DNA from 4 places in the Shewanella sp. ALD9 genome. Region 1 is predicted to be linked to each of the others. Evidence: predicted binding sites of a transcription regulator. Region 1 holds the regulator's gene; each other region holds the start of a gene.
The links. The regulator MetJ, encoded in region 1, represses methionine synthesis genes. The targets are predictions, from matches to a motif close to TAGACGTCTAGACGTCTA.
Positions count from the first base shown of each region.

Region 2: the regulator MetJ is predicted to act here: its motif matches at 1,675-1,692, upstream of metK (methionine adenosyltransferase).
Region 3: the regulator MetJ is predicted to act here: its motif matches at 3,267-3,284, upstream of metA (homoserine O-succinyltransferase).
Region 4: the regulator MetJ is predicted to act here: its motif matches at 3,785-3,802, upstream of serA (phosphoglycerate dehydrogenase).

Region 1 covers NZ_PJCD01000001.1:432,211-438,108, reverse strand. The annotation lists gene CXF88_RS02040 (bifunctional aspartate kinase/homoserine dehydrogenase II) at 1-1,527, opposite strand, end outside; gene metB (cystathionine gamma-synthase) at 1,659-2,828, opposite strand; gene metJ (met regulon transcriptional regulator MetJ) at 3,037-3,351, shown strand; gene CXF88_RS02025 (sulfite exporter TauE/SafE family protein) at 3,427-4,167, shown strand; gene CXF88_RS02020 (cytochrome c) at 4,524-4,853, shown strand; gene CXF88_RS02015 (DUF3373 domain-containing protein) at 5,002-5,898, shown strand, end outside.
Region 2 covers NZ_PJCD01000001.1:713,505-719,402, forward strand. The annotation lists gene CXF88_RS03325 (GNAT family N-acetyltransferase) at 1-331, opposite strand, end outside; gene metK (methionine adenosyltransferase) at 493-1,644, opposite strand; gene tkt (transketolase) at 2,177-4,171, shown strand; gene epd (erythrose-4-phosphate dehydrogenase) at 4,361-5,380, shown strand; gene CXF88_RS03345 (phosphoglycerate kinase) at 5,460-5,898, shown strand, end outside.
Region 3 covers NZ_PJCD01000003.1:512,108-518,005, reverse strand. The annotation lists gene CXF88_RS09885 (GGDEF domain-containing protein) at 6-1,967, opposite strand; gene metA (homoserine O-succinyltransferase) at 2,063-3,007, opposite strand; gene CXF88_RS09875 (SDR family NAD(P)-dependent oxidoreductase) at 3,369-4,112, shown strand; gene ompW (outer membrane protein OmpW) at 4,189-4,836, opposite strand; gene CXF88_RS09865 (nucleotidyltransferase family protein) at 5,083-5,748, opposite strand; gene maiA (maleylacetoacetate isomerase) at 5,735-5,898, opposite strand, start outside.
Region 4 covers NZ_PJCD01000002.1:815,969-821,866, forward strand. The annotation lists gene katB (catalase KatB) at 1-654, opposite strand, end outside; gene CXF88_RS06980 (YgjV family protein) at 918-1,160, opposite strand; gene CXF88_RS06985 (PaaI family thioesterase) at 1,381-1,818, opposite strand; gene CXF88_RS06990 (response regulator transcription factor) at 1,964-2,632, opposite strand; gene CXF88_RS06995 (DUF2238 domain-containing protein) at 3,117-3,737, opposite strand; gene serA (phosphoglycerate dehydrogenase) at 3,930-5,159, shown strand; gene ygfZ (tRNA-modifying protein YgfZ) at 5,326-5,898, shown strand, end outside.

The DNA of each region.
Region 1 (5,898 bases):
ATAATCCCATTCAATACCTTGCTGTTGATAATCTTGTTGCCATTGTTCAAGGTTAATTCCGTCGTTAGAAATTAACGCTTTTTTCGAACCGACTAAACCAACGAGCTCAACAGAGGCTTCGAGTTCATGATCTAATGCTGGACTGGCGCGTTTAAACAAATCAATCCACGCCTCACCAATGTTACCCACTCCCAGCAATAACACTCCAATACGCATTCTTGGTCCAGCACAACGACGATGTACTTTTTGGGTCAATAAACTCACTTGAGCTTGCGGGACTAAGGTGACCAAACTTAATGCATCTTGATAAATCGGTTTGGCATCACGGCTGAGTAGTCGGGCAAAACTGCGTCTAAAGTGATGAGCATCGGCACTGACTAATGCCACTAGGCCTAAGTCAGTTTGGGCACTCAACTCTTCAATCAAAAATTCGCTGCTGTATTGAGTGAGCAAAGCTTGCACTTGTTTTTGGCTTTCAAGCGTTAACGCCAACTCAAACTTATGTTGTGCTAGCGACCAATAAGCTAACGGCGTGATACCAGCTTTATCCAAAATGGCCAACAATGGTTCAATGTCTGCGTTCATTTTAAAACTAAACAACACCACTTCATTTAAGTTAGTCACGACTGGCGCACTCGCAGATGAACTCAGTGGCGCAATTAAGGTGAAGTCGGTGTGCGAAGCATAGCTTGAGCGTACCGCTAAACTCACTTTAGTATTAAACAGTGGCTGTAAGGTACGAGAATGCAGTACAGGAGAGCCCAGGCGCGCTAAGCGATCCGCTTCTGCGAGTGACATACTCTTGAGTAATTTAGCATCATTAATTTTATTCGGGTCGGCGTTAAATACCCCTTCAACGTCGGTCCAAATGGTCACACGCTCAATGTCAGCTAAGCTGGCAATTAAGGTGGCACTAAAATCAGAACCATTGCGACCCAGCAATAAGGTATCGCCGTGGCGGTTAGCGCATATAAAGCCGGTGATCACTAAACGCTCTTGCGGGTGCAAGGCTAATAAGGCCTGTACCTTGTCACGAGACTCAGCCACTAAAATATTGGGTACGGCGCCTTCATCGGCTACCAAAATAGAGCACGCATCGACATGAGTCGCAGCTACGCCCATTTCTCGTAACAAAGCGGCCATTAAGCGCGCCGACCAACGTTCACCAAAACTCACCACTTGGTTTAATTGGTAATCGTTACGTTGCTCTAAAGATAATAAGCTGACTAACTGAGATTTGTCGGTAGACAAACGTTCGCGTAAATCACGCGCTTGCTCGTTTGATAATAATTGTTCAATTAACGTCTGCTGGTAACTGATCAGAATTTGCAGCTCTTCTTGCCACAACTGACCGCTGTCACGCAGGCTCAATAATTTGTATAAGAAGTTAGTCGTTTTTCCGGCGGCGGATACCACAACTAAATCATCACTCTGACCATGCGTAAGTAGAATATGTGCAACACGGCGATAGCAATCTGCATCCGCTAAACTTGAACCACCAAACTTATGTAAATGACTTCGCGTCATTACTGACTCCTTAAACAACTACGACTTTTGTTGCGACTGCTAGACTTCTATTTTGAAACCAATAGTGTTGCAAGTGCATGTTTTGCTATTTTACCCAATTTGGTCGAAACCACAGCTAACTTAAACTCGAATTAAGCTGATTTTATCGCGGCAACAGCTGCTAGGCCTGCTTGAATATCGGCCAAGAGGTCATCTGCATCTTCAATACCGACAGATAGTCTCAATAAAGTCTCTTTAATACCAGCCTCTTGCCTTGCTTGTGGGTCCATTGCTCTATGGGTCATAGTGGCCGGAACGGCGACTAAACTTTCCACTCCGCCTAAACTTTCGGCAACACTAAACAACGACAGCGCCTTTAAAAATGCCACCACTTCCGCTTCGCCGCCGATTAACTCAAAACTTAACATAGCGCCAAAGCCTTGTTGTTGTTTTGCCGCAATTTCGTGACCTGGATGGTCTTTTAAACCCGGATAATACACCTTGGCCACCACATCACTGGCGCTGAGTAACTCAACAATCTTTTGTGCATTACGTTGATGCTCACGAATTCGTACCGCTAAAGTACGTAAGCCTCGGAGGGTTAAATAACTGTCAAATGCTGACCCCGTAAGCCCAAGAGTATTTGACCACCAATGTAACAACTCACCCACTTGAGGATCTTTAGCCACTACAGCCCCACCGACCACATCGCTATGACCATTGATGTATTTGGTGGTTGAGTGAATCACAATGTCTGCACCTAATAATAATGGCTGCTGTAATATTGGTGATAAAAAGGTGTTATCGACTGTCACTAGCGCGCCAACGTCATGGCAAGCGATACTAATGGCATTAATGTCTACCACCCGCAATAAAGGATTCGATGGCGTTTCTAACCACACCATTTTCGGTTTTTGAGCTATCGCTTTGCTCAGCGCTTGCGCATCAGTTTGATCAACAACCAATAACTTAAATTGGCCTTTTTTGGCCAAGTTAGTAAATAAGCGGTAACTGCCACCATAACAATCGTGCGGCACAACCAATAAATCCTCTGGGCCAAGTAAGCTAGTCACCAATGTAATCGCCGCCATGCCGGTACATGTCACCACGCCGGTAGCACCTTGCTCGAGTTTGGCGAGTGCGTCACCTAAAATACATCGAGTAGGATTACCCGAACGACTGTAATCAAACTCGCGCGGATTATTGTGGCCATCGAATGAATAATTGGTCGATAAATAAATCGGTGGCACGATAGCACCATGTTGTGTGTCTGTTTCAATACCTTGGCGAACGGCCAATGTGGCGTTTTGATGCTTAGTCATGGTAACTCCTAAAATTTCACAAACACACAAAGAGATGTCTAGACGTCCAAATTTACCTAAGAGATCCCCATCCGTCAACTTAAATAGACGTTTAGACGTCTAAACATCAAGAAATCTATTTGCAATCGGGATTAAATAGTAGCAATAATTTGACTAGAGATTGTAACGGTTTAAAATCTGCAGCGTATTTATCGTTAAGGGTAAGTTAATGACTGAGTGGAATGGCGAATATATCAGCCCATATGCCGAGCACGGCAAAAAAAATGAACAAGTAAAAAAAATTACGGTTTCTATCCCTTTAAAAGTATTAAAAGTACTGACGGATGAGCGGACGCGTCGCCAGATAAATAATCTGCGCCATGCAACTAACAGTGAACTGCTATGCGAAGCATTTTTGCATGCGTACACAGGTCAACCATTACCTTATGACGGTGATCTATCAAAAGATCAGCCTGATAGCATTCCAAGTGAAGCGAAAAAGTTAATGGATGATATGGGTATCGAGTGGGAAGAGCTCGAATAATTCACTGATTAGTCAATACCTCACAGACTTTGAAACGACCCTAATAAGAAGTCGTCATGTTTTTAAAGAGAACTTATGATGTCATTTATCGATCCAACGACCTTGATACTGGCATCGATTATCGTGTTTTTTGGCGCGCTAACCCAAAGCTTAATTGGCTTTGGGTTAGCCGTTGTTGCTAGCCCGCTGCTGTATATTGTTAATCCTCAATTAGTTCCTGTTCCTATTATTGTTATGGGCTTTGCCATTTCTGCAATGACCTTATTTAGAGAACGCGGTCATCTACAATTTAATGGTTTGCAATATGCCTTACTCGGGCGGATCCCTGGGGGGTTTTTAGGCGCTGGATTATTGCTGTTTGCCCCACAAGCCATACTAGGCTTAGTGATTGCAGGCATTGTGTTTATTGCTGTTATTCTTAGCATCTTTCGCTTTACCGCCCCTATTAATCGCCTCAGTTTATTTATCGCTGGGGTATTTTCAGGCATATTTGGCAATATCGCTGCTATCGGTGGTCCACCAATGGCCATTTTGCTTGCAGGCCAAGACCCAGGTCAGTTTAGAGCGGCATTATCTGCCTTTTTCGTGTTTAGCTCATTAATTGCCTTAGCTATTCTAACCATCGTCGGCTTAGTTGAAGTGAAGCATTTATGGCTATCACTGCTATTATTGCCTTCAGTCGTTGCTGGTTATCTTGTCTCAGGTAGATTAATTGGCCGCGTTGATAAAGATAAAACCCGCATAGTCACCTTAGTGTTATGTAGTATTAGTGCCACTGTGTTAGTGATTATGTCGACCAACACGTTAATGAGCTAATCAGCTATTCTGTACCTGTAAACAAAACCAGCCATCAATGGGCTTGTTCGCTAATAATGATTAAAATCTTCCCCTTCTATTTATCAAGCAGTCTATTTCTCACCTAAAAACGCCATCAATAAGTATCAAAAAAACCACTTTTATCTCCTCTAGCAAAATCCTCATCTTGGCGCAATAGATCCACATCACACTAGTTCATTAGATTTCTTTCAATTAACTTTTTTTCAATTAGATTTTTCTCATGGATATGATCTACTTCAAATTAACACTACTCACTTTTAGGTAACATTGTTTACAGCAAATAAATAATTAAATGCTGTTAATGCACAACCCTAATAAGCCCGACAGAGGACAAAATGATGAACACTTACATTAAAGTTGGTATCGCAGTTGCTATGGCATTATCACTTGGCACCCAAGTGATGGCCGCAGATGGTGGTAATCCTAAAAAAGGTAAGCACCTGTACAAAAAAGAATGTAAAGCCTGCCACAGCGCTAACAGTGAAGGTCCTGAATTAACCCCAATGACCAAAACCATGAGCCAATGGGATCGTTTCTTTACTCGTGATAAGCACAAAGCTAAACCTGCCGTTTTTGAAGCCTTATCAGAAAAAGACATAAAAGATATTCAACAGTTTTTATATGACCACGCCGCCGATTCAGACCAACCAGCTACTTGCGGCTAAATCATCAATGCTGAGTATCTTTTCGTTCTAAACGAAACATCAGCCAATAAACCAAACGAAAAAACTGTGAGGCTTAGCCTCAGGGATCCTGACACAAAAAATTTGCCAAATTGACCTTGTTATTTGGCAAATAAAGGGGAGAAAGACCATGAGAACTCTCATCTCAATATTAGTGGCTAACGCGCTCTTTATGAGCGGCGCAAGCCTAGCAGCAGATACCGATGCACAAAAGATTGCCGATCTTAAACAACAACTGACTACTATTAATGAAGATCTTGATTACTTAAATTCACGAGTTGACAAAACCGAGCGTCACACAGCCTTAGACAGAATAGCCATTACGGGTGATTTTAGAACCAAAGCACATTCATTACATTATCAAAACGTCACTTGGAACCCAGCCATGAACGTTAACTTTTCTGACTTTGGCGCTAAAGCCATGTCAGGAGTATTTGGCGATCCAAACAGTGCTACCTCACCGTTAGGCCAAATGATGATGGCAAACCCTGATTTAGCCAGCGCGTTTCAAAGCGGTATGCTTCAAGGCGTTATGCCAATGCTGTTGGGCCAAAAAACCCAACAGGACATTGATAACGATATATTTTACACCACGCGCTTACGCCTAAACATTGACGCTAAAGTGTGGGATAACGTCAGCTTTGCAGGACGTTTAACCATGTTTAAGAGCTGGGGAGACTCTGCTGGAGTTAAAGTATTCGACTCATGGAACTCATTCACCATGGACGGCACCAGTAGCGGTAGCACCAGTGGTGATGAGTTAAAAGTAGAGCGCGCCTATTTTAATTGGAAAGACATTAATGGTAGTGGCACTTACCTTTCTATTGGACGTCGCCCTTCAACGTACGGTCCACCAAATCATTATCGTGAAAATGAACTCAGAGGCGGCACGCCATCAGGTCACTTAGTCAATTTCAACTTCGATGGTCTGACCTTAGGTTACAACTTGGGTGATATTACCGGTATTGAAGGCCAAACAGTACGTTTTTGCTATGGCCAAGGCTTTGAATCACAGTACGGCAATGGC
Region 2 (5,898 bases), 280 kb from region 1:
AGTCAGGGTGAACCAATAATCCATTGATTAATTGATATTGGCCAATAGATTTAACTCTTACCGCAGCGATTATTTTTTGCTGGCTTATATCAACTTCATCAGTAGCTGGTGGGCTTAGATGATGAATGACAGCCACAGACTCTTTCTGAGCTAATCGAGCATAAGGCATATGTTGACGATAGAATAACTTGATTGCAGACCACTGTTTAATGGCTGGCAAGTTAATGGCTGGAATGTTAGTAACAGGGCTGTTTATCGCACAGGGGTTAGTTGCCGTTGATGGCTGGTGGTTTGCTGTTATCTTTGTGTTTAGCCAAGTGGGTTGATACATAATCTGAGCCATTGTTGAGATTAAATGTTGAGATTAAATGTTTAGATCAAATCATTGCATTGCCAATGATAGATAAAATAAAACCGCCAGTTGGCGGTTTTATTTTTTATCGTGTTAGCTTAATACAGACACTAGCTTAAGACGATAATTATGCTGGCTGATTATAAACCTGCATCTGCACGAAGTGCTTCAGCTTTATCGGTCGCTTCCCAAGGGAAGATATCACGGCCAAAGTGGCCATAAGCAGCAGTTTGCTGATAGATTGGGCGTGCCAAATCTAGCATTGCTGTTAAGCCGTATGGACGTAATTCGAAGTGTTGGCGTATTAATTTAATCAATACTTCTTCTGATACTTTACCTGTACCGAATGTTTCAATACTAATAGACGTTGGCTCTGCAACACCAATAGCATATGACACTTGTAGCTCACAACGGTCAGCTAGACCAGCAGCAACGATATTCTTAGCCACGTAACGTGCAGCATAAGCCGCACTACGGTCTACTTTTGATGGGTCTTTACCAGAGAAAGCACCACCACCATGACGAGCCATACCGCCGTAGGTATCTACAATAATTTTACGACCAGTTAAACCACAATCACCAACAGGGCCACCAATCACAAAGCGACCAGTAGGGTTGATAAAGTATTTAGTGTTTTTGTTTAACCATTGAGCAGGTAATACCGGCTTGATGATAGTTTCCATTACCGCTTCAATTAAATCAGCTTGACTCACGTCTTCACGATGTTGAGTTGATAATACAATCGCATCAATACCGATGATTTTGCCATCATCATAAGCAAACGTTACCTGGCTTTTAGCATCTGGGCGTAACCAAGGCAGTGTGCCGTCTTTGCGTACTTCAGACTGACGCTTAACTAATTTGTGCGCGTAAGTAATCGGTGCAGGCATTAATACATCAGTTTCATTGCTGGCATAACCAAACATTAAACCCTGATCACCAGCACCTTGCTCTGCAGGGTCTGAACGATCAACACCTTGATTGATGTCTGGTGACTGTTTGCCTATGGCATTAAGTACCGCACATGAATCAGCATCAAAACCCATATCTGAATTGGTGTAACCGATTTCGCGTACGGTTTTACGGGTAATTTCTTCAATGTCTACCCAAGCAGAAGTGGTGACTTCACCGCCCACTAATACCATACCGGTTTTGACATACGTTTCGCACGCAACACGAGCCTTTGGATCTTGCTCAAGTATTGCGTCTAATACCGCATCAGAAATCTGATCGGCGATTTTATCTGGATGACCTTCTGAGACAGACTCAGAGGTAAACAAGTGCTTTGCCATAATAGGAGAATCTCGTTGGTTGCATTTGAATATACGTCTAGACGTCTATTTTAGTCGAAATCTAATTTGATAACACCCCTTTGTACGAATTTAACTGGAGAATTGTGCAATGGAGCATAATTTTTTTTGTTAATCATAGATATGTTTATACTGGTGAAAAATCAAGTGTTTGATTCATATTGCTTTATTTAAATGCTCATCGACTTGCGCGGTGTATTAATCATAAAAATAGACAATGTTTTTGATAGATTAGAGATTATATTGCCTAATCAGAGCCATAGCTCTGCCAATCACGATACTTTTTATTTATAAGTGGCAATAAATAATTACTCTGTATTTATCTCATGTTATGGTCATGCTGACCATTTGATGCTGTGTTTACGATGTTTATTTATTGGCATTGTATGAAATCACCGTTTATTTGACGGTTAAAAAGAAACCCGAAAAATTTTAATTTGCGTCACATCGCCTTGTAGGGGAAAATATGGCTTCACAATTGCCCGTTAGACCTTACAAACAAGCAGGAGAGAGCATGTCATCTCGTAAAGTACTCGCTAACGCTATTCGCGCCCTAAGTATGGATGCGGTTCAAAAAGCTAACTCTGGTCATCCAGGTGCCCCAATGGGGATGGCAGATATCGCCGAAGTGCTATGGAATGATTTTCTTAAGCACAATCCAACTAATCCTAACTGGGTCGATCGCGATCGTTTTGTTCTGTCAAACGGTCATGGCTCTATGCTTATATACTCTTTATTGCATTTAACTGGCTATGAATTGCCTATTGAAGAGCTAAAGCAATTCCGTCAGCTGCATTCAAAAACGCCTGGTCATCCTGAATATGGTTATACCCCTGGTGTTGAAACTACAACCGGTCCTTTAGGCGCTGGTTTGAGTAATGCTGTTGGTATGGCTATTGCGGAAAAAACCTTGGCGGCTCAGTTTAACCGTCCAGGCCACGACATCGTCGATCACTTCACCTACTGTTTCTTAGGTGATGGCTGTTTAATGGAAGGTATTTCTCACGAAGTCAGTTCATTAGCCGGAACATTAGGCCTTGGAAAGTTAGTCGCATTTTGGGATGACAACGGTATTTCTATCGATGGTCATGTTGAAGGCTGGTTCACTGATGACACTCCTAAGCGTTTTGAAGCCTATGGCTGGCACGTTATTGCCGATGTAGATGGTCATAATCCAGATGCTATCCGCGCCGCGATTGAACAAGCTAAATCTGTAACAGATAAGCCATCGATGATTTGCTGTAAAACCATTATTGGTTTTGGTTCGCCTAACAAGTCGGGTAGCCATGATTGTCATGGTGCACCATTAGGTGATGCTGAAATTGCAGCAGCTCGTGAGTTCTTAAACTGGCCACACGCTCCTTTTGAAATCCCATCTGATGTTTATGCTGGTTGGGATGCTAAACATAAAGGTGTTGCTAACGAGTCATTATGGAATGACAAGTTTGCTGCTTACCAAGTTGCGTTCCCTGAACTGGCTGCAGAATATGAACGTCGCGTATTAAAAGGTGACTTACCTGCAGATTTTGAAGCAAAAGCACAAGCCTTTATCCAAGAAAGCCAAGATAAAGCCGAAGGTATTGCGAGTCGTAAAGCGTCTCAAAATTCAATTGGTTTCTTTGGTGCTATGTTGCCTGAATTACTTGGCGGTAGCGCTGACTTAGCCGGTTCTAATTTAACGCTTTGGTCTGGTTCAAAAGGTATTCAAGACGATCCTGCCGGTAACTACATCTATTACGGTGTACGTGAATTCGGTATGAGCGGTATTATGAACGGCGCGTCGTTACATGGTGGTTTTATTAACTATGGCGCAACTTTCATGATGTTCATGGAGTACGCACGTAACGCGGTACGTATGTCAGCATTAATGGGCATTCAAAACATTTTCGTTTATACCCATGATTCAATCGGTCAAGGCGAAGATGGCCCAACTCACCAACCGGTTGAGCAATTAGCTAACTTACGTTTAACGCCTAATATGGCTGTTTGGCGTCCATGTGATGCTGCGGAAACGGCAGTATCTTGGAAGGCGGCGATTGAACGTCGTGATGCACCAACTTCATTAATCTTTAGCCGTCAGGGTCTTAAGGCACAAGCGCGTACTGCTGAGCAATTAGCTAACGTAGCTAAAGGTGGTTATGTACTGTCTGATTGCCAAGGCACTGCTGATGTGATTTTGATTGCCACAGGTTCAGAAGTGCAGTTGGCGATGGATTCTGCCGCAGAGCTCACCAAACTAGGTCAAAAAGTGCGAGTAGTTTCTATGCCTTCTACGACTGAGTTTGATAAGCAAGATGCTGCTTACAAAGAATCTGTACTACCAAAAGGTGTCACTAAACGTGTTGCGGTTGAAGCGGCACATACTGACTTCTGGTACAAATATATTGGTTTTGATGGTGCTGTAGTGGGTATGACCACCTTTGGTGAGTCTGCTCCTGGTGGTGATTTACTTAAACATTTCGGCTTCACTGTTGATAATGTAGTAAAAACTGTCCAATCTTTAGGATAATCATCTGAGATTAAACACTTATCTATTAGGTGTTTAATCTGTATAATAACGGCCTGCAATACTATTGCAGGCCGTTTTTTTATCTCTTTAATTCACGTGAAATAATATATGCTAAGTCACTTATTAATAGATGTTTTTATCATAATTTGTTGAATAATAAGTGCTTCGGATAATTACTCTGGACCCTAAATGATTCGAGTTGCAATTAATGGTTATGGCCGGATTGGCCGCTCAATACTTCGTGCATTGTACGAATCTGGAAAACGTCAACAAATCCAAATTGTGGCGATCAATGAGTTGGCAAAGCCAGAAGCCATATGTCATTTAACTCAATATGACACGACTCATGGTCGTTTCAAGCATACCGTTAAGCTAAATGGTGATCAGTTGCTTATTGGTGATGACAGCATTTTGTTACTCAATCAACCCGATGCTAATTTATTGCCTTGGGCTGAACTTGATATCGATATCGTTTATGAAGCCACCGGCAGCTTAATTGATCGTCAAGCTTGCGAAGCACATATTCATGCAGGTGCTAAGCAAGTGCTGATAAGCCATCCTTCTTCTGCAGATGTTGATGAGACCATTGTATATGGTGTTAATCATGATTTGTTGCGCGCAGAGCATACCGTTATTTCTAACGCATCTTGCACTACCAATTGTATTGTTCCGGTTATCGATGTATTGGATAAGCATTTTGAAGTCAAGAGTGGCGCCATTACCACGATTCACTCGGCGATGAACGATCAACAAGTGATCGATGCTTATCATGATGATTTACGTCGAACTCGTGCTGCTGGTCAATCTATTATTCCGGTAGACACAAAATTAGCGCGAGGCATTGAGCGTATTTTGCCGCACATGAAAGATAAGTTTGAAGCGATTTCTGTTAGGGTGCCAACCATAAATGTGACCGCGATCGACCTGTCTGTCACGCTAGAGAAAAAAGTCAATATTGAGCAAATTAACCGTGTGTTACAACTTGCGTCAAACGGCAGTTTTAATGGTATTTTAGGCTATACTGACGAGCCTCTGGTATCGTGTGATTTTAACCACGATCCACGTTCAAGTATTGTAGACGGAACCCAAACGCGTGTCAGTGCTGGCCACTTGGTCAAATTATTATTATGGTGCGACAACGAATGGGGTTTTGCCAACCGCATGCTGGATACTAGCTTAGCGATGATTCAAGCAAAGTTAGATCGATAATATCAACAGATTATGTCGCAATGGGTTAAGCCGGTTGCGCAGCAAGACTTTGTATTAACTTAAAAAGGAACTGCTAATTATGGCAATTATTAACATGACAGATTTAGATCTACAAAATAAGCGTGTGCTTATTCGTGAAGATTTAAACGTACCTGTCAGCGACGGTGTTGTAACAAGTGATGCACGTTTACGCGCATCATTACCTACCATTCAACTCGCATTGAAAAAAGGCGCTGCCGTAATGGTGATGTCTCATTTAGGCCGCCCAACAGAAGGCGAGTTTAACGCTGAATATTCAATGCAGCCGGTAGTCGATTATTTAGCTAAAGCGTTAGACTGCCCAGTGCGCTTAGTGAGTGATTATCTTGATGGCGTTGACGTGAATGTTGGCGAAGTTGTGGTATTTGAAAACGTTCGCTTTAATATTGGCGAAGGTAAAAACGATGAAGCTCTGTCTAAAAAAATGGCAGCATTATGTGATGTGTATGTAATGGACGCATTTGGTACGGCTCATCGTG
Region 3 (5,898 bases), on a different contig from region 1:
CAGGGTTAATGATCGACAACCACGACTTGATTGCGACCGTTGTCTTTTGCTTGATATAAGCCTAAATCGGCTTGCTTAATAATGTCGACAAGCTCATGAGTTTGCGGGGTTAACATCGCAACAGCCACACTGATGGTGAAATTCATTTTAACCTCGTTAAACACAAACTGGTTTGACTCGATACTGGTTCGCAATCGCTCGGCTATGTCAACGGCTTGTGCTTGCTCTGTATCGGGTAAAATAATTAAAAACTCTTCGCCACCTATGCGGCCTAATATATCGTTTTTCTTGAGCCAATTACGTGCACGTCTACCACACGCTTTTATGGCTAAATCACCAACGTCATGGCCATAATGATCATTAATGACTTTAAAGTTATCTATATCGAACATAATAACGGCGAGTGGTCGATGATGTTTTTTAGCCTGATTAAAGCGCTTTTTGCCCTGCTCAAAAGTATGACGTCGATTAGCAATGCCAGTCAGATAATCCGTTTGAGAGCGACGTTTAAATTGTCGGCGAGATTGCCACAAGAAAATGACCAGCACTAATAACACCAAAGCAATTAGCACCGCGATTGCCATTGATAAGTTAGTGATTTTTTGAGTATCGATTTCGGCTTCCAAATTCAGCTTATTGATGGCCAATTGCTTTTCGAGCAGGCGGTTATTAAACTCAGCCACGGTAAGATTATGGTCTAATGATGAATTAACCACATCGTTATTTATGATGTTAGCAAAGTGCTTTTTTTGTAAATCGATGGTATCCAAAAGCTTATTCATGCCCAGATTACTCGACCCATTGGCGTAATCAATAATGGCCGCAATCATCAATTTCAGTTCATTGGAATGGCCGTCATAAGTCGCCGAACCAGAAAATATTTCAGCATACTTAAAAGCTTTATCTGGTTGTTGTTGGCGAAAATAACTCAATGCCAACCATGCATGCGTAGCGTCGACAAAGTATTTTTCTTGGGTTGTATCTTGCACTTCAAGTGCGCGCAAAAAATGATCTATACCTTCTTGAAATAAACCTTGAGCCCAACAGCTAATACCCGTATTAAATTGATAGAAAAAATCAAAATCAGCAAACTCTGGCGATTGCTCTACCAGTTGCTGCATTTGGGCTAAATGAGCTTTATTTTCCCCCCACAAGGCCAATTTAATCGATTCGCCCACCATGTTATGTAACATATTAAACATGTCTTGCTTATCTTGGGCTTGCTCCCAAAAGTCATAGGCTTTGTTAAAGTATTCGTAGGCTTTACGGTTTAAACCATTGTCACGATAGATAGCAGCCGTGGCATTGAATATCATCGCTTGACGACTCAGTCCTAATTGATGCTGTTGTGCTAACGCTAAAGCTTCATTTAACCTTTTGAGACCTTCGCCAAAATCACTTGGTTTATTATGGCAATACGCACTTTGCGCTAACACTTCGGCCAAGATATCTACTTGTCCAAGTTGACGAGCTAATGTAACCGCCACTTCACGATCTGGGCAATAAATTTGGGTGTCGTTAGTTTGAAGGTAAAGTATGAATGAACGCTCGAGATAGCTTTTGACCAATTCTTTGCTAAGAGGATGTGGTGTAAGTAATTTAATGGCATGGCTATAGCTGTTAATTGCAGCAACAAGATCACTGTTAACTTCTTGCTCTATTGCCAGTAAATGCAATAACTGGCCTTGCTGTTCAATCGGCCATTGAGCACTTTGTGGTCGCTGTTGTTGTAAAAAGTCAATGCGTTGTTGTGGTGAGCTTAATGTGACTAACTGTTGTTTGATCTCAGTAATTTCTGTGCTTTCAGTATTATCGCTAACGGTATTGTTGCTAACGGTATTGTCGCTAACATTGGCGCCATTCATAATAGTGCCATTAGCGTCACTAAAAATGTCACCGGCCCCCCAAGTAGTTAGCGGCCAGCTTACTGCACACACCAATAATATCATCAACTTGGTTCTAACCATTTAAACTCGACCTTACAATAAAAACATCTAAGTTTAACAATAGCTTTTATCGAAACGAAGTCAACGTTAAAACGCCGGTATAACTATATTCAAGTTTACTTTTTACTTTCCCATGGTGTTTTCGCATTCATGTCAGACAAGTCATATGGCGTTAACTGGTAAACATAATAATTAAGCCAATTACTGACTAACAAGCTGCCATGACTATGCCAACGAACAATAGTATCTTGTGTTGGGTCATCTTGTCGGTAATAGTTTTGCGGAATATCTGGCTTGAGGCCTTCGCCAACATCGCGCACATATTCTTCATTCAAGGTGTCTTTTTGATACTCAGGGTGACCCATAACAAACACATTATGATTATCACGACTGAGCACAATATACGCGCCAGCCTCGTCTGATTCAGCCAACACTTCTAAATCTGGATGTTGACGAATTTGTTCAATATCCATTTCAGCAAATCGTGAGTGCGGTGCAAAAAACTCATCATCAAAACCGCGCAATAGTGGATGTGGGTCGCTGGTTCTTCGATGATTAAATACACCTGAACGTTTATTCGCTAATAACTGACGATGTAAATCATAAAGATGATACAAACCAGCATGAGCTGCCCAACACAAAAACAGTACTGAAGTGACATGTTGTTGTGACCAGTCAATAATTTCGCGAATGTGGTCCCAATACACCACATCTTTAAAATCAATTTTTCCTAACGGTGCACCTGTAATAATCAAACCATCGTAATTGTTATTTCTAATGTCTTCAAAATCACGATAAAAAGTATTCATGTGATCCACTGATGTATGCTTAGATTCCTTATCATGAATGCGTAATAAATCGACCCCAACTTGCAAGGGCGTATTGCCCAGTAATCGCAACAACTGGGTTTCAGTTTCGATTTTATTAGGCATTAGATTCAAGATTAATACCCGCATTGGACGAATGTCCTGATTAGCAGCTCGGGTTTCAGACATCACAAAGATATTTTCTGACTCTAAAATACCTGCTGCAGGCAGGTTATCTGGAATTCGAACCGGCATACGTCTCACCTTTAGATTAATTAAACACATGTACTTGATTAACCAGCGCTCGATTAACCAACCAGCCTTTTCACAATAACGTTAATGTCTGTTATGTCACAGTTTCAACATTCAGTTTAGCGCTAAAAACAGCGGTCATCATCGATTGTCAAATGTCGTTTGCAAACATAACTAACCTACTCACCCAGTCTAAACCGCGACAGAATGGCTTATTGCTAACGTTAATAGCGGTCAATCTGTTAGATAACCATCATACACTTGGATGGCTAGAAGTCTACACGTCTCAAGTTGAATTTTTTTCTTACTTGTTATCAACTGATGTTATTTCTATTATGAGTCATTATTTTTGATGAGATGAATCATGTCTACAGCGACAGCGATGATTATTGGCGCCAGCTCTCAACTGAGCCAAGCCTTAGCCAGACAGTTATCTGCACAGCAAGTTTCGCTGGTGCTTTTTGTTAACGACCCTGAATCACTTAACGAGTTTAGTCAAAGTCTGCCTGGCGATGTCAGCGTATATCCGTTAGTAATTAATCAACCTGACACACTAATAGCACAGCTGAATGCCGCTTGGAGCAAACATAATGGCGCCCATTTGGTGATTGTTAATACCGGTGTTAATGACTACGATTCTACCCTGCCTTGGGCAATTGATAAGCACACTATCGATATTAACGTAATGGGCTTTGCTGCGGCAAATAACTGTATTTTTAAATTAATGTGCGAGCAAGGTTACGGCCAACTAGCCGCCATTAACTCAATAGCCGGTCAACGTGGAGGGCCTAATGTGGCTTATCATGCCTCCAAAGCCTTTGCTGAAAATTACCTGCAAGGCTTGAGTATGCATGCACAACGATTAAAGCTGCCTATTACCATTAGTGATATTCAATTAGGGTTATTTGATAAAGCCGTTCATTTGAATACACAATTGCTGTTGTCGCCTCTCGATAAAGTGGCTACACAAATCATCTCAGCCTTGCAAAAAGGTAAACGCCGAGTGTATGTCACTAAACGCTGGCGCATTGTCGCGTGGATAAATCGTTTATTACCAGAGTACATTTACAATACTCGCCATTGGAAACCGCGTAAAAAGTCTCCATAAGTGCCATCAACAAAAACAGGAACCCGTAGGTTCCTGTTTCATATGTTCGTTTTTCACTAACGTATTCTACCCTAGCTTAATAAGTATAACCGACGCTGATCATGTAAACCCAAGGATCAATGTCTGTATCAACCACAACATGATCTGCCCCCATATCAAAGCTCACATCCGTTGCAATTTGAGCATACCAAACAGACGCATTAACCAACCATTTCTTGTCAATTTGATAATCAAGCCCAACTTGAGCCGCCACGCCCCAAGAGTTCGATAGGCTCAAATTATCTAAGCCAAGATCTTTCGCCTCTTGAGTAAATTCACTGTCATAAAAGTTGGTAAAGTTAATCCCTAAACCAATATAGGGACGTAAAGCAGACTGTGAATCGCCAAAGTAATATTGTGCGACCAGTGTTGGAGGTAATTGCTTTGAGTCAGCAATTTTACCGAGTTCACCCAGTGACACATCGTGACTAAAAGGCGATGCCGCTAATAATTCAATGCCGATATTATCAGTTAGCATATAACCAAAATTTAGCCCTAATTGGACATCGTTATCTACGCTAAATTCAGCAATATTTGCGACTACTGGGCTTGACTCATTTGGAGCAACCATTGCCACACCAGCACGAACAATAATATCTCCTGCTTGATGGGCCGCAGCACCAAATGAAAAACCAGCAGTTAATAAAGAAGCAGCAACTAAACTTAGGGTAATTTTCTTATTCATTTTTTAACACTCCTTGGCAATGACAACTAGATGCAATTCTGTGCATCCTTAACATTTGCGGTTAACCTACTGAAGTTAATCGTTAACATCATTGATTCAGATCAACAAAACAGCAGTACCCCTATAGAGGTACCTAATTAGATCCCAGACACATGATTTAGATCACAAAGTTAGGCGGTAAAGAGATGAAAGATGTATTTAACAGTTAGGTTTTGTGAGGTTGAACAGGTGAATTATTATTGATGATTAATCTGTTACAGATAGTTTGCAGTAATGCATTAACCATCCCTTTTGGGACACGCGATGGTTAAAAATAGCTTTGTCATGCTTTGGGTTTGGACTTAATGACAAGTCAAACAAACAGCCTAAACCAAACACACTCGTCACGTGTAATTGAAACTCAGCTGTTGTATGGTCATCAGAGGGGACTAATTTAACCCCTATCGCCGTTTGTTTTTCTGGCCAAAATGACATGGCATCAACACAAGAACTATAGGGCATATCACCATTTCTAAGATGCATTCTGGCTTGGTTTTTCGCCGACCATGGCAGAGCTATCTGCTTAACGAGTAAAGCTTCAATCGCCTGGTCTTCTGCAGAAGATGGGGTGTTATCACACCAGTAAATGACATCAATGTCGTTTAAGGGCTGTGAGGTCATGCTGTGCAAATTATCCCAGATCAAATTGCGTATAAAACCCGCACTAATTAACCAATCTGTGATCCCTTGTTGTTGCATCACTTTCTGACACGTCATTAAGGCTGCCATTCTAAGTTCATCTTGTTGTAACCACTGCCACAACAAAAACAATGGCTTAGCCTGCCCATGTTGCAACTGATCAATGGCCACTTGGTTTAACAGGGGCGGATTTAACTGGTGCTGATTAAACAAGGTTTGATTACGTCGCGTCATGCTGTTGTTCTGGCGCGGCATCAGCAAATGCAGGTAACTTATGGCACTCATCCCAAATTCTGACAATATTAGGATACGCAGCAAGCTCTAAATTAAAGCGCTTGGCATTATACACTTGCGGGATCAGACAAATATCGGCCAGCGAAGGAG
Region 4 (5,898 bases), on a different contig from region 1:
TGATTTAAAGTGGAACTTAACCCAAAAACGTTCACCCTTAGCATTCCAAAACGAGAACGTGTGCGAACCATAACCATGCATTTGTCTGTAGTTAGCCGGAATACCACGGTCTGACATTAATATGGTCACCTGATGCATCGACTCTGGATTGAGCGCCCAAAAGTCCCACATTGCTTGGGGATCTTTTAAATTAGTTTGTGGGTGACGTTTCTGAGTGTGAATAAAGTCAGGGAATTTAATACCGTCACGAATAAAGAATGTTGGCGTGTTATTACCGACAATATCGTGGTTACCACGAGCAGTATAAAAACGTAGTCCAAAACCGCGTGGATCACGCTCTGCATCTGCTGACCCCATTTCTCCGCCTACCGTAGAGAAGCGCATAAATGTTTCAGTCTGCTTACCGACACCATTAAAATGATCCGCTATGGTAAATTCACTTAAATCTTTAGTTAGTGTAAACGTCCCATATACACCAGTCCCTTTAGCATGTACCACACGCTCAGGAATACGTTCACGGTTAAAATGAGCCAGCTTCTCTATTAAATGCCAATCTTGTAAAAGCAGTGGACCACGTTCACCAGCCGAGATTGAATTTTGATCATCTGCTACCGGGGCGCCATTTTGGCTGGTTAAATAATTACCTTGATTCATTTTTTTGCTCCTATGTGCGGTCTACTAACCACTGCTCAATTAAGTCATAAACTGTTGCCATGATGATTTTCCTCACTCAACTCATCATTCTATGGACACATAATAGAAGCACTTCATAATTACATAAAACGATTAAAATAGATTATTGCAAACTAAAAAAACGATTATGAAATTTATTAAGGATAGGAAAAACAGATTAAAACTAAAATGCAGGCAATAAAAAAGCCAAACTGATTATTTGGCTTTATCGAGACACAATGTGACTATTCAGTGGGTGGAGTAGGCTCACGGTATAACTTCACTAAATAATAGAGATCAATTAATACAATAAAAAAGTTAACCAGCGCCACAGGGATCGCATCAATCGCGAGGCCATAAGCCACAAACAACCCTGCACCAATTAAGTTCCACCAGCGTAGTTTTTTAATGTCTGACATCATCAGTGAAATAGCCACAACGACAGAGGCTAAATATCCTACCCATTCCCAGATGTTGATACTGTCCATGGATTTTCCTTATTTTGATATGCCTACATCTAATGCAAGCGAGTAACAATATTAAGCTAACGTGAGTCAGTGAAAAAACGTTATTGCTTAACGCACTTATTGGCACACTTGATAGACTAAATAAGCAAAGCACATTATAAAAAAATACACTGTTAACAAGATTAAAACCTTGATCCATCGATGATTATAAGGCCTATCGATTTATAGTATCTATAATAGCTTATCGCTCTACAACCGCAGCCGTCATTCGTGAAATACAACAAAGTTCACCCGCACTGTTACGAATAAGGACTTCCCAAACCGAACTGCGTTTACCTAAATGCACAGGTTTAGCCGTTGCCGTTAATTCACCATTACGTGATGCTTTCAAATGATTTGCGTTGATTTCTTGGCCAACACAATAGTAACGGGTAAAGTCGACCACAAAGTTGGCGGCATAACTGGCTACTGTTTCTGCTAGTGCGACGTTCGCACCACCATGAACAATCCCTAATGGATTGTGTACGGCTGGATTAGCAGGCATTGTGGCAACCATATAATCGTCACCGATTTCAGTAATTTTAATGCCCAATGTTTGCATTAAGGTGCCCTTTCCCTGCATCCCTGCATCTAAACGAGCACAATCTTCTAAAGTGACAGTGTTAAACCAAATACTCATTCTTAATATCCATCATTATTATTATTAGAAAACTCAGTGTACTGATTAGCTTACCTTTTTGAAAGAAAAACGCGAACAATAACATTAACCCATTAAAAAGGAGCCTAAGCTCCTTTTATAGTTATTCACTAAATCTATATGTACGTTAACTCACTAATTCGCAATGGCTTTGGTAGGTCTGTGCCCAACGCAATAACTCAACTCGGTTACGAGACTCCGTTTTACGGAAAATAGATGAGATATGCGCTTTTACAGTATGTTCACTAATACACAAACGCTGGGCAATTTCTTTATTACGCGCACCGCTAGAAACAAGCTGAATAATGGTTCTTTCTCGACTGGTTAATCTTTGGAGGATGGCCACGGTATCGGCAGGGATTTCAACGTTGGTATCGAGTTGCTGGACTAAACGTCTAAAAATCTTACTGATCAGTGGACGGTCGTACCACAATTCATCAGAAACCATTTTACGCAGACCCGTCAGCATTAAGTCCATGCGTTGATCACTGTATAACAAACCCCGTACGCCTAAGAGTAATGCTGACTCTTGATCAAGTGATCCACGTTCAACTTGGTACAATGCTACAGGGACATGCTCCACTAAACGCGATACCAGTAACGGGATGCCCTTACTGTCTAAGGCCGCACCTTTTTGTGAAACAAGATAAAAGTTGTTGGATTTTTTTTCTAACTCAAGCTCAGCCGCATGTTTTACAATTCGAGTTTTCAACCCGATAGATTCTGCCAAAATAGCTAAATGGCAAGGTGCTGCGATTTGGTGCAAAAACACCAACTCATCAATATTTGAACTCATCACTCTTCTCCCTGAAAAGTACATTATTGCTCAACATACCTTGAGCACATCCTGAGGCTATATACTATACGTAAATGAAATACGTTTACTAGCCTTCAAAACTAGGCTGAGCAGATAGTTTACTTTTTGTCGTTATATTAGAGCATGTTCTTTCTTCATTCATTAATCGCGTTACGAGATAAATCGACTCACCAAAAAAGTGGCTATTAGGTTAAGTCGGTCATTATCAATCACGATTCTTATAATAAAAAACCTTCCTATACAGCAAGCATAGTAAAAATTTGTTAGTTGATATGACTATTATGTAAGTCTAAAGTATGAATAGTAAATTTGACTGACTTTGCGTAGACTTTATCACTAACCCAAGACTGATAAGCTCATACTTTCAATTCGCTCAACATCATCAATCTCTCATCAATGCTAGCAGCCAAATTTACTCATTTTATGGCAAAATAAGCTAACTAAATAAGTTAAATGAGCCTTATCATACCGGAGGCTGGTTAAGCGCCATTTTGGTCGCTATTTGTTTATTATGAAGAGACGATAACAACAGTAAGCCACATACCCCACCAATTAATGCTAGAAACATGTCAGATTGAGTATCCCAAACATATCCTTGAGTGCCTAAAAATGCCTCGGCATTTTCACCGGTAGCAATGGCAACCCACCATTCAACTAATTCGTAAAAAGCTGAAAACGCCAACACAAAACATACTGCTAAAAACTGACACCAAGCACCTATTTGCATGACATGTTTACGAATAAATATTTCGCGAGCTAATATTACCGGAATAAAACCCTGAGCAAAATGGCCGACTTTATCGTAATTATTACGCTCGCCGCCCATCACTTGCGCTAGCCAGTCAAATAACGGCACTTCAGCATAGGTATAACGTGCACCGACAAATAACACACAGCAATGTACTAAAATAAGTGCATAAGCTAACGTAGTCAGAGGAAAGCTTTTACGACTAAAAAATAAAATAGGTAATGCGATTAACGCAGGTATCGCTTCTAACCACCAAGTGAACATATCTTTAGGTGCGCTAACTGACCACAACAGTACTAATAGATAAATCCCTATCCATATAACCTTACTCTTCATCTTAATTCTCTCCATGAGATATTGTTCTCAAATTAGAATATAAACTTTAGCCATCTAGCCCTCTACAAGCGCTTAAAAAAGTGCTACTTTGATAATGCGCCGGAAGTCCGCATTTATATCATAACTATTAGTATAAGCATTAGTATAACCATTAGCTTAAGCACCATTTAATGATAAGAGGGTACCCATATCATGGCGAAACACTCGCTTGACAAGGATAAGATCAAAATCCTGCTGTTGGAGGGCGTCCACCAAACTGCGGTCGATGTACTAGAACGTGCAGGTTATACCAACATTGAATACCATAAAGCCTCGTTAGGCGAAGAGGCTTTGATTGCATCAATTAAAGATGCTCACTTTGTTGGATTACGCTCCCGCACCCAGCTTACTGCGGAAGTATTGCACCGTGCAGAAAAGTTGGTTGCGATTGGTTGTTTTTGTATTGGCACCAACCAAGTCGATTTAGCCACGGCCGAGAAACTGGGTATTCCTGTTTTCAACGCCCCTTTCTCCAACACCCGCAGTGTTGCTGAATTGGTGATTGGTGAAATCATCATGCTGATGCGTGGCATTCCACAGCGCAATGCCATGTCACATCGTGGCGGTTGGTTGAAGAGTGCTAATGGCAGTGTTGAAGTCCGTGGTAAAACCTTAGGTGTGATTGGTTATGGCCATATTGGTACTCAACTGGGTATTTTGGCTGAAACCTTGGGCATGAGAGTGATTTTCTTTGATATTGAAGATAAGTTACCGTTAGGCAATGCCTCTCAAGTTCACTCTATGGACAAGTTATTGGCCCAAGCAGACGTTGTTAGCCTGCATGTACCAGAAACACCGCAAACTAAAGACATGTTCGCTAAAGCTGAATTTGCTCAAATGCGTCAAGGCAGTTTCTTTATCAATGCCTCTCGCGGAACTGTTGTTGATATCGAAGACTTAGCCGATGCCCTGAAGTCAGAACATCTTGCGGGTGCTGCGATTGACGTATTCCCGGTAGAACCTAAGTCGAATGATGATGAATTCATCTCTCCACTGCGTGGCTTAGACAATGTATTACTCACACCGCATATTGGTGGTAGTACTGCTGAAGCACAGGAAAATATCGGCGTAGAAGTGGCTGGCAAACTGGTGAAATACTCAGATAACGGTTCTACCCTGTCTGCGGTCAATTTCCCTGAAGTGTCTTTAGCGCAACATAGCGGTACCTCACGCTTATTGCACATTCATCAAAACCGTCCTGGTGTATTGATTAAAATTAACCAAGCGTTTTCTGAAAAAGGCATTAACATTGCTGCTCAGTACTTACAAACCACTGCTGAAATTGGTTACGTGGTAATGGAAGTCGATTCTGATCAAGCTGAAGAAGCATTAGTTGAATTAAAATCTATTGAAGGCACTATCCGTGCGCGAGTATTGTTTTAAACTGACTTTTATAAGCAATTAACTTGAGTTAATTGTCTTCCTAAAAAAGCTACCTTGTGCACAAGGTAGCTTTTTTATTGGCTTTAAAACCATAGCCCCCTGTTGAGCATTCTATTAATCCGTTACACTCCAACCATACCGTCTTATTCACACGTTAGGGATAGTTATGACCATTTCAGTAAACCAACCAGATTGGGATTTTATCGCCACGTCTCCTGAATTAATGTTATCAAGTTTGACGCATATGGGGTTAATCGAAATCACTGGTGAGCAAGGGCGCAGTTTCATTCATGGCCAAGTCACCACAGATATTACCTCCCTTGGCACAAACGAGTGGAAATGGGGTGCTCATTGCGACCCTAAAGGTAAAATGCTCGCCAGTTTCCGTGGGTTTTCAATCGGCGATAGCTTATTCATGTTACTGCCAAAAAGTACTTTAAGCTTGGATTTACCTCAGTTACAAAAATACGCTGTATTCAGTAAAGCCGAACTCGCCGATGTCAGTAATGATTATCAAATAATGGGTATTGCTGGCCCAAAAGCACAAGCCTTTGCAACTGAACATTTTGGCGATGTATCGCAACCACTTAATCTTGTTGAGCAAGGTGTGATTATTCGTGATGGTGAACGTTTTATTGCCATTATTAACAATGCAGCAGCACAAACCATTATCAGCCAATCGGGACAAACATTGTTTGCTGCAAGTGCATGGCAAGCATTGGAAATTAAAGCCGGTTAT